3 regions of the Streptomyces sp. NPDC051987 genome follow, and region 1 is predicted to be linked to each of the others. Evidence: riboswitches for the same ligand, from Rfam matches in the RefSeq annotation. Region 1 holds a riboswitch; each other region holds the start of a gene.
What was found. A riboswitch is a leader RNA that binds a small molecule or an ion and turns the genes downstream of it on or off. The one in region 1 is predicted to bind S-adenosylmethionine.
Positions count from the first base shown of each region.

Region 2: linked by a shared signal. The riboswitch ahead of thrC (threonine synthase) and the one ahead of AB0M11_RS37370 (aminotransferase class V-fold PLP-dependent enzyme) in region 1 are both predicted to bind S-adenosylmethionine.
Region 3: linked by a shared signal. The riboswitch ahead of AB0M11_RS06140 (putative leader peptide) and the one ahead of AB0M11_RS37370 (aminotransferase class V-fold PLP-dependent enzyme) in region 1 are both predicted to bind S-adenosylmethionine.

Region 1 covers NZ_JBFAXI010000122.1:5,420-9,691, reverse strand. The annotation lists gene AB0M11_RS37375 (Lrp/AsnC ligand binding domain-containing protein) at 1-99, shown strand, start outside; gene AB0M11_RS37370 (aminotransferase class V-fold PLP-dependent enzyme) at 249-1,610, opposite strand; SAM riboswitch class IV at 1,774-1,890, opposite strand; gene trpD (anthranilate phosphoribosyltransferase) at 2,229-3,293, opposite strand; gene AB0M11_RS37360 (cytochrome bc complex cytochrome b subunit) at 3,428-4,272, opposite strand, start outside.
Region 2 covers NZ_JBFAXI010000003.1:41,928-46,199, reverse strand. The annotation lists gene AB0M11_RS02195 (trehalose-6-phosphate synthase) at 1-749, opposite strand, end outside; gene AB0M11_RS02190 (glucosyl-3-phosphoglycerate synthase) at 881-1,825, opposite strand; SAM riboswitch class I at 1,982-2,143, shown strand; gene thrC (threonine synthase) at 2,162-3,445, shown strand; gene AB0M11_RS02180 (MoaD/ThiS family protein) at 3,489-3,764, shown strand; gene AB0M11_RS02175 (cold-shock protein) at 4,233-4,272, shown strand, end outside.
Region 3 covers NZ_JBFAXI010000007.1:114,941-119,212, reverse strand. The annotation lists gene AB0M11_RS06150 (alpha-L-rhamnosidase) at 1-475, opposite strand, end outside; gene AB0M11_RS06145 (DUF427 domain-containing protein) at 1,307-2,131, opposite strand; SAM riboswitch class IV at 2,329-2,442, shown strand; partial or broken gene AB0M11_RS06140 (putative leader peptide) at 2,509-2,562, shown strand; gene AB0M11_RS06135 (ABC transporter substrate-binding protein) at 2,783-4,272, shown strand, end outside.

The DNA of each region.
Region 1 (4,272 bases):
AAGATCCCCGGCGTGGAGGCCACGGACACGCACGTCGCGTTCCGCACGTACTCCCAGCACGACCTGGAGGCGGCGTTCGCGATCGGCCTGGACAGCTAGGGCCCCGAAGGGGCGCGGGGAACTGCGCGACCGGCCCCCACCGGCCGGTAGCCGGGCACGAAGCATCGTGGTCCCCTGCGGGTCCGCCGTGGCTGAGCGCGCAGTTCCCCGCGCCCCTGACGGGGCGCTGCCCCTGAGGTCGGTCTGGATCACACCGCCGGGACGCAGCGGCCCTCCTCCGTGCGGTACGTCCACTGGGCGCCGTCGGTGACCAGTCGCTTCACGGCGTTCACGAAGCGCTCCACGTGCTCGTCCGGCGTCCCCGCCCCGAAGCTCACCCGGACGGCGTTGAGGGACTTCTCGCCCGGTGCCGCCTCCGGCGCCCCGCACTCGCCCTGGGTCTGGGGGTCGGAGCCCAGCAGGGTCCGCACCAGCGAGTGGGCGCAGAAGAGGCCGTCGCGGACGCCGATGCCGTACTCGGCGGAGAGGGCGGCCGCGAAGTGGGAGCTGTTCCAGCCCTCCACCACGAAGCTGATCACGCCGACCCGCGGGGCGTCGTCGCCGAAGAGGGACAGGACCCGGACCTCGGGGACCTCGGCGAGGCCCGCGCGGATCTCGGCGATCAGGTGCTCCTCGCGGGCGACCAGGGTGTCCCAGCCCGCATCGGTGAGCGCCTTGCAGGCGGAGGCGACGGCGTAGGCGCCGATGACGTTGGGCGAGCCGGCCTCGTGCCGCGCGGCGCTGTCGTGCCACTCCACGGCCACTCCCCCGTCCTCGCGCCGGGTGACCTTGCGGCTGGCGCCGCCGCCCGCGAGGTAGGGCTCGGCGGCCCGGAGCCAGTCGGCGCGCCCGGCCAGGACGCCGGAGCCGAAGGGGGCGTACAGCTTGTGGCCGGAGAAGGCGACCCAGTCCACGTCCAGGTCCCGGACGGAGAGGGGGCGGTGCGGGGCCAGCTGGGCGGCGTCCAGGACGATCCGGGCGCCGTGCGCGTGCGCGATGGCGGCCAGCTCGCGCACCGGCCACAGCTCGCCGGTGACGTTGGAGGCGCCGGTCACGCAGACCAGGGCCGGACCCTGCGGGTCGCGGTCCGCGAGGGCGCGCTCCAGGGTCGCCACGGCCTGCTGCGGGGTGCGCGGGGCGTCGAGGTAGCTGACCCGGGCGTCCTGCCAGGGCAGCAGGGAGGCGTGGTGCTCGGTCTCGAAGACGAAGACCTGGCAGTCGGCGGGGAGGGCGCGGGCCAGGAGGTTCAGGGAGTCCGTCGTGGAGCGGGTGAAGACCAGCTGGTCGTCGGGGCGGCAGTCGAGGAACTCGGTGACGGTCCGGCGGGCGTTCTCGAAGAGGTCCGTGGAGAGCTGGGAGAGGTAGCCGGCGCCGCGGTGGACACTGCCGTAGTACGGGGCGTAGGCCGCGACGTCGTCCCAGACCCGCTGGAGGGCGGGGGCGCTGGCCGCGTAGTCGAGCGCGGCGTAGGCGACCTCGCCGCCGGTGACGAGCGGGACGGTGACATCCCGGCCGAGAACGGGCAGAGGGGCGCAAAGGGTGCGAGCGGTGGCAGCGGTGGAGACGGACATGGGTGAACTCCCGTGAGAACAGGTGGAATCCGCCGTGCGAGCGGACGCGCTCAAGCAGCGGCAGTGGAGAAAAAGGGAAACGCGGAGGCGGGGCTCAGCGGCCCTATCGCATTCGCTTGCTCACGGAAGGCTCCTCGACGACCAGGACCCCTGGTGTACGAGGGGTCCGCGCTTGCCGTGGACCTCGCTGCCCACGACCTGGTCCTCACCCGGGGCACCCCGCCACGGACGGAGGGTTGCCGGACAGTCGGCCGGGGCCTCATGACTGTCACTCATGACCTGGGAAGAAAAGTAGGTGAGGTGATCGCCGCCGCGCAACTCGTGTCCGGATGACGGGACAGGGGCGAGGCCGGTTCGGCACCGCCGGGAAGGCCGCGTGTGGTTGGGCACCGTTGCGGCGGAGAAGAAAGGTCCACGTCGGCCGATGCACCGGCACCGGCGCCGGGTTTCTCTCCCGCCGCAACGGCGACCAGCCACGACGGCGCGGTCCGGCGGTGCCGTACCGCGCCTCAGCCCTCGGACGGCGCCGATCTCCCTCTTTCCGCCGCAAGGGCGTTCGACGACGACGGCGGGGCCCGGCGGTGCCGGACCGCGTCTGCGCCCCGTCGGCCGTGCCTCCTACTTGTTCGTCGCGGCTGCCCAGCGCTCAAGCACCCGCTTCGCGGCGCCCGAGTCGATCGACTCGGCCGCTCGGTCCATGCCGGCCCGCAGTTGTTCGGCCAAGGTTCCAGCGCCCGGGTCCAGGGCCACCAGGGCCGCCGCCGAGTTCAGCAGGACCGCCTCCCGTACGGGGCCCCGCTCGCCGTCCAGGAGCCTGCGGGCGACCTCCGCGTTGTACGACGGGTCGCCGCCCCGCAGGGCCTCCACGGGGACCAGGTCGATGCCGACGTCACGGGGGTCGAAGGTCTCCTCGGTGACCTTGCCGTCGCGGACGGTCCAGACCCGGGACGTGGCGGTCGTCGTCAGCTCGTCGAGGCCGTCGTCGCCGCGGAAGACCAGGGAGGAGTTGCCGCGCTCCGCGAAGACGCCCGCGACGACCGGTGCCATGCGGGGGTCCGCGACGCCGACCGCCTGCGCCCGCACCTGCGCGGGGTTGGTCAGCGGGCCGAGGATGTTGAAGACGGTGCGGATGCCCAACTGGCCGCGCGCGGCGCCCGCGTGACGCAGCGCCGGGTGGAACTTGATGGCGAAGCAGAAGGTGATGCCGGCCTCCTCGGCGACCTCGGCGACCCGCCGCGGGGTCAGGTCGAGATTGACGCCCAGCTTCTCCAGGACGTCCGAGGCCCCGGACGCGGAGGACGCGGCGCGGTTGCCGTGCTTGACGACCTTCGCCCCGGTGCCGGCCACCACCAGCGCCGACATCGTGGAGATGTTCACCGTCTTCGCGCCGTCACCGCCGGTCCCGACGATGTCGACCGTGCGACCGGGCACCTCGATGACGTTGGCGTGCTCGTACATCGTGCGGACCAGCCCGTTGATCTCCTCGACGGTCTCGCCCTTGGCCCGCAGGGCCACGACGAAGCCCGCGATCTGGGCGTCGGTGGCCTGGCCGCGCATGATCTGGTCCATCGCCCAGGCCGTGGCGTCGGCGCTCTGGTCCTGGCCGTACAGCAGCGCGTTCAGCACCTCGGGCCAGGAACGGCCCGCCGCGGTGTCGCCTCCAGCGGGGGTCACAGCGCTCATGAGGCCGCTCCTGATCGTCGTACGGGAAGTAACCGGTGTCCAGGGCCCACCCTATCCAGCTCCGGGCACGGCGAAGGGCCCCCGTCCGTACACCGGACGGGGGCCCTTCGACCGTGGCGTGGCGACGCCGTCGATCAGTGGTGGCCGTGGCCGCTCGTGATCTCCTTGTACTCCTCGACGGTCGGCTTCGGGATCTGGTTGTCCTCGCCGTAGTAGGCGTTGCTCAGCTTGGCGCGGAGCTTCTCGGAACCCTTGATCTTGCGCTCGACACCGTTCTCGTCGACCGCCGGGCCGATCTGCGCCGGCTCGTACTGGTGGTGCGCCGTGAGGGTGTGCAGCTGCTCCTGCGAGAGCGGCTCGTGGACCTCGATGAACTCACCGTGCGGCAGCCGCTTGATGATGCCGGTCTCGCGACCGTGCAGCACCTTGTCGCGGTCCCGGCGCTGCAGGCCCAGGCAGATCCGCTTGGTGACGATGAACGCGATCACCGGTCCGGCGAAGAAGAAGATCCGGACGAACCAGGTCACGTCGTTGATCGACAGGTGGAAGTGGGTGGCGAAGAGGTCGTTGCCACCACCGACCAGGCCCACCATGTACACGGTCACCCAGGCCACACCGAAGGCGGTGCGGGTCGGGGCGTTGCGCGGGCGGTCCAGGATGTGGTGCTCGCTCTTGTCCCCGGTGACCCAGGACTCGATGAACGGGTAGACCGCGATCGCCGCGAGGACCACACCGAACAGGATCAGCGGGATGAAGACGCCCAGGACCAGGGTGTGGCCCCAGAAGTTGATCTCCCAGCCGGGCATGTAGCGGATCAGACCCTCGGCGAAGCCCATGTACCAGTCGGGCTGGGCGCCGGTGGACACCTGGTCCGGACGGTAGGGGCCCATGGCCCAGATCGGGTTGATCTGGGTGGTCGCCGCGATGGCCGCGATGACACCGAAGACCAGGAAGAAGAAGCCTCCGGCCTTGGCCATGT
Region 2 (4,272 bases), on a different contig from region 1:
CCGTGCACCCCGATCCGGGTCCCGCCGGAGGACGGATCGGCGGCGGGGATGCCCGGCCCCAGCACCGCGTGGCAGCAGGCGACGAACGCGTCCGCCCACCGCCGCGTCAGGAACGCCGCGTGGTCGGCGCCCAGGATCCCGCTCAGCAGCTCCGCGGCGATGTCGTCGGGGAGGAGCCGGAAGTAGTCCGGCGGCGCCCAGGGGGTGTGGGAGAAGTGGCCGATGCGCAGGTCGGGGCGCAGGCGGCGCAGCATCCGCGGGGCCAGGGCCAGGTGGTAGTCCTGGATGACCACCACCGCGCCCTGTCCCGCCTCCTGCGCCAGCGCCTCGGCGAAGGCGCGGTTGTAGGCCTGGTACGCACCCCACTGCCGGCGGAACTCCGCGTCGAAGACCGGCTCCAGCGGGGTCTGGTAGAGCATGTGGTGGACGAACCAGAGGACCGAGTTCGCGATGCCGTTGTACGCGTCGGAGAACACGTCCGCGTCGATGTCGAGCATCCGGACCCGCTGGCCGCCGGTGTCCTCGGCCGGCAGCGTGCCGCCCTCGGCCCGCCGCACCGCCTCCCGGTCGCCGTCGCTCAGCGCCGCGCACACCCACACCGCGTTCGCGTCCGGCCCGATGGCCGACAGTCCTGAGACCAGTCCGCCACCGCCCCTCCTGGCGTGCAGGGAACCGTCGTCGCGCAGCTCGTACGAGACCGGGCCGCGGTTCGAGGCGACCAGCACCTCGGCACCGCCGGTGGAAGCCATGGGAGAAGCCATACGCCTGAACCTAGCCCGGCCCGTAAACGCTCAAACGTACGGCGGCGTCCGACGCGCCGCCGTATACGGCCGTAGGGCGACGTCAGGCCACGACGTCGGCGGGGGCGTCAGCGGCGACGTCACGCCACCCGGCGCTCGGCGTACTCGGTGATCTCCACCATCGGCGGGCGTTCCTCGGTGTCCACGGAGTACGTGCGCGGTTCGAAGCCGTCCTCGCCCCGCTCGAACTGGGTGAGGGAGGGGCGGATCAGGTGGCCGCGGGCCAGCCGGAGCTGCGCCGTGCGGTAGATCGCGGCGGACATCCGGCCGAGCGCCTGGCCGTCCTGGTGGCGGTGTTTGCGGACGCCGACGTCGACCTGGGCGAGGGCGTCGAGGCCGACCAGGTGCAGGGCGTCGACCAGCATGCCCAGCTCCACGCCGTAGCCGACCGGGAAGGGCAGCTGCTCCAGCAGCGAGCGGCGGGCCGCGTACTCGCCGCCGAGCGGCTGGACGAAGCCGGCCAGCTGGGGCCAGTGCATGTTCAGCAGCGGGCGGGCCATCAGTTCGGTGACCCGGCCGCCCTGTCCGGCCGCGCCGCCGAGCGGGCGGTCGTACATCGCCTTGACCAGGTCCACGTCCGGGTCGGTGAGGAGCGGGCCGACGATGCCGGTGACGAAGTCGGAGGAGAACTCCCGCAGGTCGGCGTCGACGAAGCAGACGACGTCCCCGGTGGTGACCAGGAGGGAGCGCCAGAGGACCTCGCCCTTGCCGGGGACGGCGGGGATGCGGGGCAGGATCGCGTCGCGGTGCACGACGCGGGCGCCGGCCGCCGCGGCGACGGCGGCGGTGCGGTCGGTGGAGCCGGAGTCGACGACCACGATCTCGTCGACGAGCGGTACCTGCTGCATGAGGTCGTGACGGATGATCGCGACGATGTCGCCGACGGTGTCCTCCTCGTTGAGCGCGGGCAGCACGACGCTGACCGTCTGCCCGGAGGACCGTTTGGCGGCCATGACCCGGTGCAGGGGACGTTCGGTCACGGACCAGGAGCGGGTGGCCAGCCAGCGCTCGACTTCTTCCAGCACGGTCAGCGGCTCCTCACTGTCACGGTCACACGACGGGGTGTGATCCATCTCGCGGTTCGGACGACTCTCTCAACTGTCCTGGCCTTCGGTTACAGTCTTGAACAACGCCGATGACCATCGCATGTCCTGGGTCGTCCGGCGCCGACAACCGCATACAGCTCATCCAGAGGGGCAGAGGGAAACGGCCCGATGAAGCCCCGGCAACCCTCCAGTCGGTTCTCGTAGATCGCCGGTCAGTGTCGATCGTCCGCGAGGCTCCCGGCTAGGGAAGGTGCCAAATCCGTCTCACGGCGAGATGCGTCGTGAGGAAGATGAGGAGAAAGGGCCTCGCCTCACATGGCTGTGCAGACTGTTGCAAGCACCACGGATTCCACCGTCGACCTCGGTCCCGCCGCTGCCCTCAGCTGCCGCGAGTGCGGTCACCGGGTGCCGCTCGGCCCGGTGTTCGCCTGCGAGGAGTGTTTCGGCCCGCTGGAGATCGCGTACGACTTCTCGGCCTACGACACCGAGGAGCTCCGCAAGCGGATCGAGGCGGGCCCCACGAACATCTGGCGCTACGCGCCGCTGCTGCCCGTCCCGGCGGACGTGGCGACCAAGCCGAACATCAACCCCGGCTGGACCAAGCTGGTCAAGGCCGACAACCTGGCCCGCGAGCTCGGGGTGACCGGCGGGCTGTACGTGAAGGACGACTCCGGCAACCCGACGCACTCCTTCAAGGACCGCGTCGTCGCCCAGGCCGTCGAGGCCGCCCGCGCCTTCGGCTACACCACCCTCTCCTGCTCCTCCACCGGCAACCTGGCCGGCGCGGTCGGTGCCGCCGCCGCCCGCGCCGGCTTCCGCTCGTGCGTGTTCATCCCGCACGACCTGGAGCAGGGCAAGGTCGTCATGGCCGCGATCTACGGCGGCGAGCTCGTCGGCATCGAGGGCAACTACGACGACGTGAACCGTTTCTGTTCCGAGCTGATCGGCGACTCGGCCGGCGAGGGCTGGGGCTTCGTCAACGTCAACCTGCGGCCGTACTACGCGGAGGGCTCCAAGACCCTGGCGTACGAGATCTGCGAGCAGCTCGGCTGGGAGATCCCGGACCAGCTGGTCATCCCGATCGCCTCCGGCTCGCAGCTCACGAAGATCGACAAGGGTCTGCAGGAGCTGATCAAGCTCGGCCTGGTCGAGGACAAGCCGTACAAGATCTTCGGCGCCCAGGCCGAGGGGTGCTCGCCGGTCTCGGTGGCCTACAAGGCGGGCCACGACGTGGTGCGGCCGCAGAAGCCGAACACCATCGCCAAGTCGCTGGCCATCGGCAACCCGGCCGACGGGCCGTACGTCCTGGACGTCGCGCGCCGTACCGGCGGTGCGGTGGAGGACGTCACCGACGAGCAGGTCGTCGACGCCATCAAGCTGCTCGCGCGGACCGAGGGAATCTTCGCGGAAACCGCCGGCGGGGTGACGGTTGGAGTCACCAAAAAGCTCATTGAGAATGGGTTGATTGATCCGGCGAAGTCGGTCGTTGTACTCAACACCGGTGATGGACTGAAGACGCTGGACGCGGTCGCGGGCACCGGGCTCACCGCCACCATTCGCCCGAATCTGGAGTCTTTCCGTGCGGCCGGGCTCGCCTGAGTCCCCGAGAATTAGGGCGTTGCCCAGACCGGAGGTCAAAAACGTGAGCGTCACCGTTCGCATCCCCACCATCCTGCGCACCTACACCGGCGGTCAGGCCGAAGTCACCGCAGAAGGCACCACCCTGGGCGAGGTCATCTCGGACCTGGAGAAGAACCACACCGGGATCTCCGCGCGCGTCCTCGACGACCAGGGCAAGCTGCGCCGTTTCGTCAACGTGTACGTCAACGACGACGACGTCCGCTTCGAGCAGGGCCTGGAGACCGCCACGCCCGACGGCGCCGGCGTCTCCATCATCCCGGCCGTGGCCGGCGGCTGACCTGGCCCCTCTCGTGACGTGATGGCCGAATGACCGAACATTACCTTCGGTAATGGCCCTCACCGACTGTTCACTTGATTGCCCCCTCCGTGAGAGAAGCGGAGGGGGCAATTCTGTGTGGTTGAGCGCGGTACAGTTGGGGAACGCGGTCCCGATCTCCAGGTCGGGGGCCCTGTATTCGACACCGCAGGCCCGGCAAGAAGTAGCCAAAGTGCGTGGGTTATATGCGGCTTTTGTGGCCTTTGTGGGGCCCGACTTGCCCTGAATTCGGCCGAATTCTTGCTACATTCCGGACCCCTTCCGTCCAGAATTCTCGTCCGATTGACCTGTTGCAGACGGCAGTTGGACAGATACATTCAGCCGCGGTCGACGCGTTCCGGCGCACGCCCCCAACCAATGGGGGGTGAGGTCTGACCCGGATCCGCGAAGTGTGGATCTGTGCAAGGGCCAGTAATAGGGGAGTTAGGCATGGCTCAGGGCACCGTCAAGTGGTTCAACGCGGAGAAGG
Region 3 (4,272 bases), on a different contig from region 1:
CCATGAGCCCGGTCTCCCACCAGGCGGGCGCGCTCCAGCCGGAGACCCGGCCGTCCCCGTCCCACACCCGCACGGACCAGTGGTAGCGCGTCCGGGACTGCAGCGCGGGACCCGCGTACGGCACGAGGACGGAGTCGCCGGAGACGACCTTCCCGCTGTCCCAGACGTCCGGGCGCGCCAGCCCCGACGGGGTGGTGGCGACGCGGACCTGATAGGCGCTCTGCCGCGCGCCCACCCGGTCGGAGAGCAACGGCCAGCTGAGGCGGGGGCGTCGGGCGTCGAGGCCGAGGGGGTTGGGGACGTACTCCACGGTCGGCGCGGCCACGCTCAGCCCGGCAAGCGTCGCGTCCGGCCGTGTCCGTGCCTGGGTCCGGGGCGGTCCGGCGGCCGAGGCCGTCGCTGCCGTCGCGCCGTCGACGGCGGCCGCCGCGACCGTGGCGGCGGCGCCCGCGAGCATGTTCCTCCTGCTGATCATCTGCTCTCCTCACTCCGGGGTGGCACGACTCAGTGCTTGAATCGATTCAATCTAGAGGGGCGTGGGTACCGTAGAGCCGGGCGAGGCGGGGGTCAATCGCTGTGGCGGCGATTCAGGGACACGGCTGGTTCGGGTCAGTGCGCGAAGGAGCCCTGCGCGGAGCGCGGGCCGTACAGGATTGAACGGTTTCAATCGAGCGGTTCCCGGCGCGCCGATCCAGTGTCGGCGCCGGGCGTGCGGCCGAGCTGCGGTGCGCGCGGGCGGTGCGGGCCGTGCCGCCCGGTCTCGAGACCCGTGGGGGCGGCCGATGCAATGCCGAACCCTTACACGTCTCCAGCCGGTTGACCTCCCTGGACCACATCTCGGCCGGGCGGGCCAGGGAGTCCCGGGACGGCGTCGAGGTGGCCCGCACCCTGTGGAACTCGCGGGAGGACGACGCGGTCATCCGGTCGGTGGCCACGAGCCGTCACCTCGACCGCGGACGCGTGCACTCCACCGACCTCACCGGCGAGACCGCACCGAGTACACCGGCACCACCCTGCGCGACCACCTCGGCCTGCGCGCCCGCCTCACCCACCGCTCCGTCCCCGAGCGACGCCGGGCGGGCTGAGCACGTCGTCGGCGGGGCAACGGCCACGCCGGACGTAGCGGTCGGCGGGGGCCGCGACGGTGCCCCTGCGACGAGTTCTGCCCCGCTCCCCCTGGACGGCTTCGGCGCGCACCGGCCGGGGGCCGGGAACGGCTCAGCCGCCGGGGCGGACCGTGCGCGGGGTCATGGAAGGTGAGGTGAGCAGAGGCCCACCCCGCCGGTCGATGAGTTCCCCACAGGTCTCACGTTCCCGCGACGCGCGGCCGCCACGCGAGCGTGCCGCTGAAACGGGTGACCGGGCGCGGCAGCCGTTCGCCGTCGAGAGTGATGTCGACGGCCTCGTTGTAGAAGGCGAGCAGCCCCCGGACGGCGCCGACCGCGGGCAGCGGGTCCGGGTAGCTCCAGACGACGTTGGGCGGGACGGCGGCCGCTGCGCGCCACGACCAGTACTCGGCGGTGCCCTTGTACGGGCAGGCCGTGTGGTGGTCGGTGGCTTGGAGCAGGTCGAGGCGGACGTCCTCGCGTGGGATGTAGTAGCGGGTGGGCAGGCCGGTCTCGAAGAGCAGGACCGGCCGGCGGGTGTCGGCGGCGACCGTGCCGTCGATCTCGACCACGACGTGACGGCTGCTGGGGATGGCGTCCACCCGCTTGTGCGGGTCACGGGGGTGGACGAAGATCTCTTCCTCCTCCTCGTACCAGTGGTCCAGGCCCCGCCCGACGCGCCGGAACCACTCGAAGGCGATGTGGCCGGCCAGGTCGGCGGCCGGGAAGGTCCAGGCGGCGTTCTCCAGCAGCTCGCCGTCGACCTCGACGTCGTAGAAGATCCGCGAGCCGGTGTGCGTGCCGGTCGGCGGGTTCGCCGCGGGACGCAGGAGCTCCTGGCGGACCTCGGCGTGCGGGAACGCGTACAGCGGTACGGGAACGCCGGGTTCCCAGACCAGGACGGGGTGACGGCTGTCGACGACCGTGACGTCGCCCTTGCGGCCGCGCACCCAGCGCTCGCTCGGCTCCCACAACAGGCCCTCGGGGGTGGTCCGCACGGACGGTGCGGTCGGGAACGTGGTCATGGGCGGCTCTCCTTCGGCTGGTTCACACGGTGGCGTCGGCGTCTCCACCGGCACGCTCCCACACCGAGACTGGTTCGAGGCCCGAGCCGTCCCGGGCGCAGCCTGCCGTTCGTCCGGCCTGACGACGCCGTCCTCCCGAGGAGGGCGTCGACTCGCGGCATTGACGTACGACAAAACCGATCCGTAGCATCACCAACGGCATTGAGTGTCAGCGTCAAGCCCTGGCTCGCTGACCGGCAACCCTCCCGCGCGGTGGGGTGCTCCAGGTGAAAGCCCGGCGGGGTCACCGACGACTCCCGCAAGCGCGTGGCCCCGTGACCGGGGCCGGAGACGGGGAGGTTCGGTATGCGACACAGCGATGACCCCGTTGCCTCCCCCGCCGGCGCCACATCGATCTGAAGCGCTCGACCAGCTGCCTCTGTCGGGCCTGACCGGCCCGGCTGCCGCCGGCTGACATCCGTCACCGGCCCCGGCCCCTGCGCGCCGTCCTTCCCTCTCGCCACCGGTCACCGGTGTCGTCCGCATGCCAACTCCCTGTCTGCACAGCGCATCCCCGGCTGGAGTGGATCCGCCCGGGCCGCACACGCCGTCATGCCTGCGCACGTCCGTGCGCGGTCGTGCCCCGGTGACACGAGTAGGAGAAAGACCTCCGTGACTGCACTTCCGGATTTCGGACCTTCCCGATGGGCGCCCCTGGCCGCGCTCCTGATCACCAGCGTCCTGCTGACCGCGTGCGGTTCGGGCGGCGACGGCTCCGGCGGCGGAAGCGGCCAGGCGAAGTCCGGCGGCACCCTGACCTTCGCGGTGGGATCCGACGCCGGCTGCGTGGACCCGCAGCAGGTCGGCAGCAACGACACCATCTACTCGGTGCGCCAGACCGTGGACTCCCTCACCGACCAGGACCCGAAGACCGGCAAGATCGTGCCGTGGCTCGCCAAGAGCTGGGACATCAGCGCCGACGCCACGACGTTCACGTTCCACCTGCGGTCGGGCGTCACCTTCAGCGACGGCTCGAAGCTGACCGCGCAGGTGGTCAAGGACAACTTCGACGCGGTGCCGAACCTCGGCGCCCTGGGCACTCTCGCCGAGGGCTATCTCAGCGGCGTCAAGAGCACCACGGTGGTCGACCCGCTCACCGTGAAGGTGTCCTTCAAGCAGCCCAACGCCCAGTTCCTCCAGGCGACTTCGACCCACTCGCTGGGGATCGAGTCCTCGGCGAGCGTCAAGAAGAGCCCGCAGCGCAAGTGCAGCGACGGGGTGGTCGGATCCGGGCCGTTCGTGCTGAGGCAGTACGTGCAGAACCAGTCGATCACCCTGGGCAAGCGCACCGGGTACGACTGGGGTTCCTCGCTGTGGTCGAAGAAGGGCGAGGCCTACCTGGACAAGCTGGTGTTCAAGGTCGTGCCCGAGGCAGGGGTGCGGGCCGGCAGTCTCCAGTCCGGGCAGGTGGACGCGATCAGCAGCGTCGGCAGGGCCAACGAGGCAGCGCTGAAGGGCGGCCAGGTGACCCTCCAGAGCCGGGCCAACCCCGGTGTGGTGTTCGGTCTCGGGCTGAACAACTCCCGGCCGCTGCTGAAGGACGCGAAGGTCCGTCAGGCGATCTCGGCCGCCATCGACCGCAAGCAGATCGCCGACACGGTCTTCCCGACCGGCACCCGGCCGGCGACCAGCGTCCTGGCGCACACCACGCCCGACTACACCGATCTCTCCGCGGACCTCGCGCTCGACACGGCCAAGGCGAAGTCGCTGCTGGATGCGGCCGGCTGGAAAGCGGGCAGCGACGGTATCCGCGCCAAGGACGGCAAGAAGCTCACCCTGACCGTCAGCTGGTTCCCCAACGCGGCCACCAACCAGCCCGCGCTGGAACTCGTCCAGCAGCAGCTCAAGGCTGTCGGTATCGACGTGGTGCTCAAGCAGCTCCCGGTCACCCAGTTCGCCACCACGCTCCAGTCGGGTGACTTCGACGTGGTGTGGGGGAACGTGACCCGCGCCGACCCGGACATCCTGCGCAGCTCCTTCTCCTCCCAGCTGGGCAACTTCTACCACTTGCCCGCCAGTTCGCTGGACACGGCACTGTCCGCGCAGGCAGCGACCACGGACACCGCGAAGCGCGAGGAACTGGTGTCGGAGGCGCAGAAACT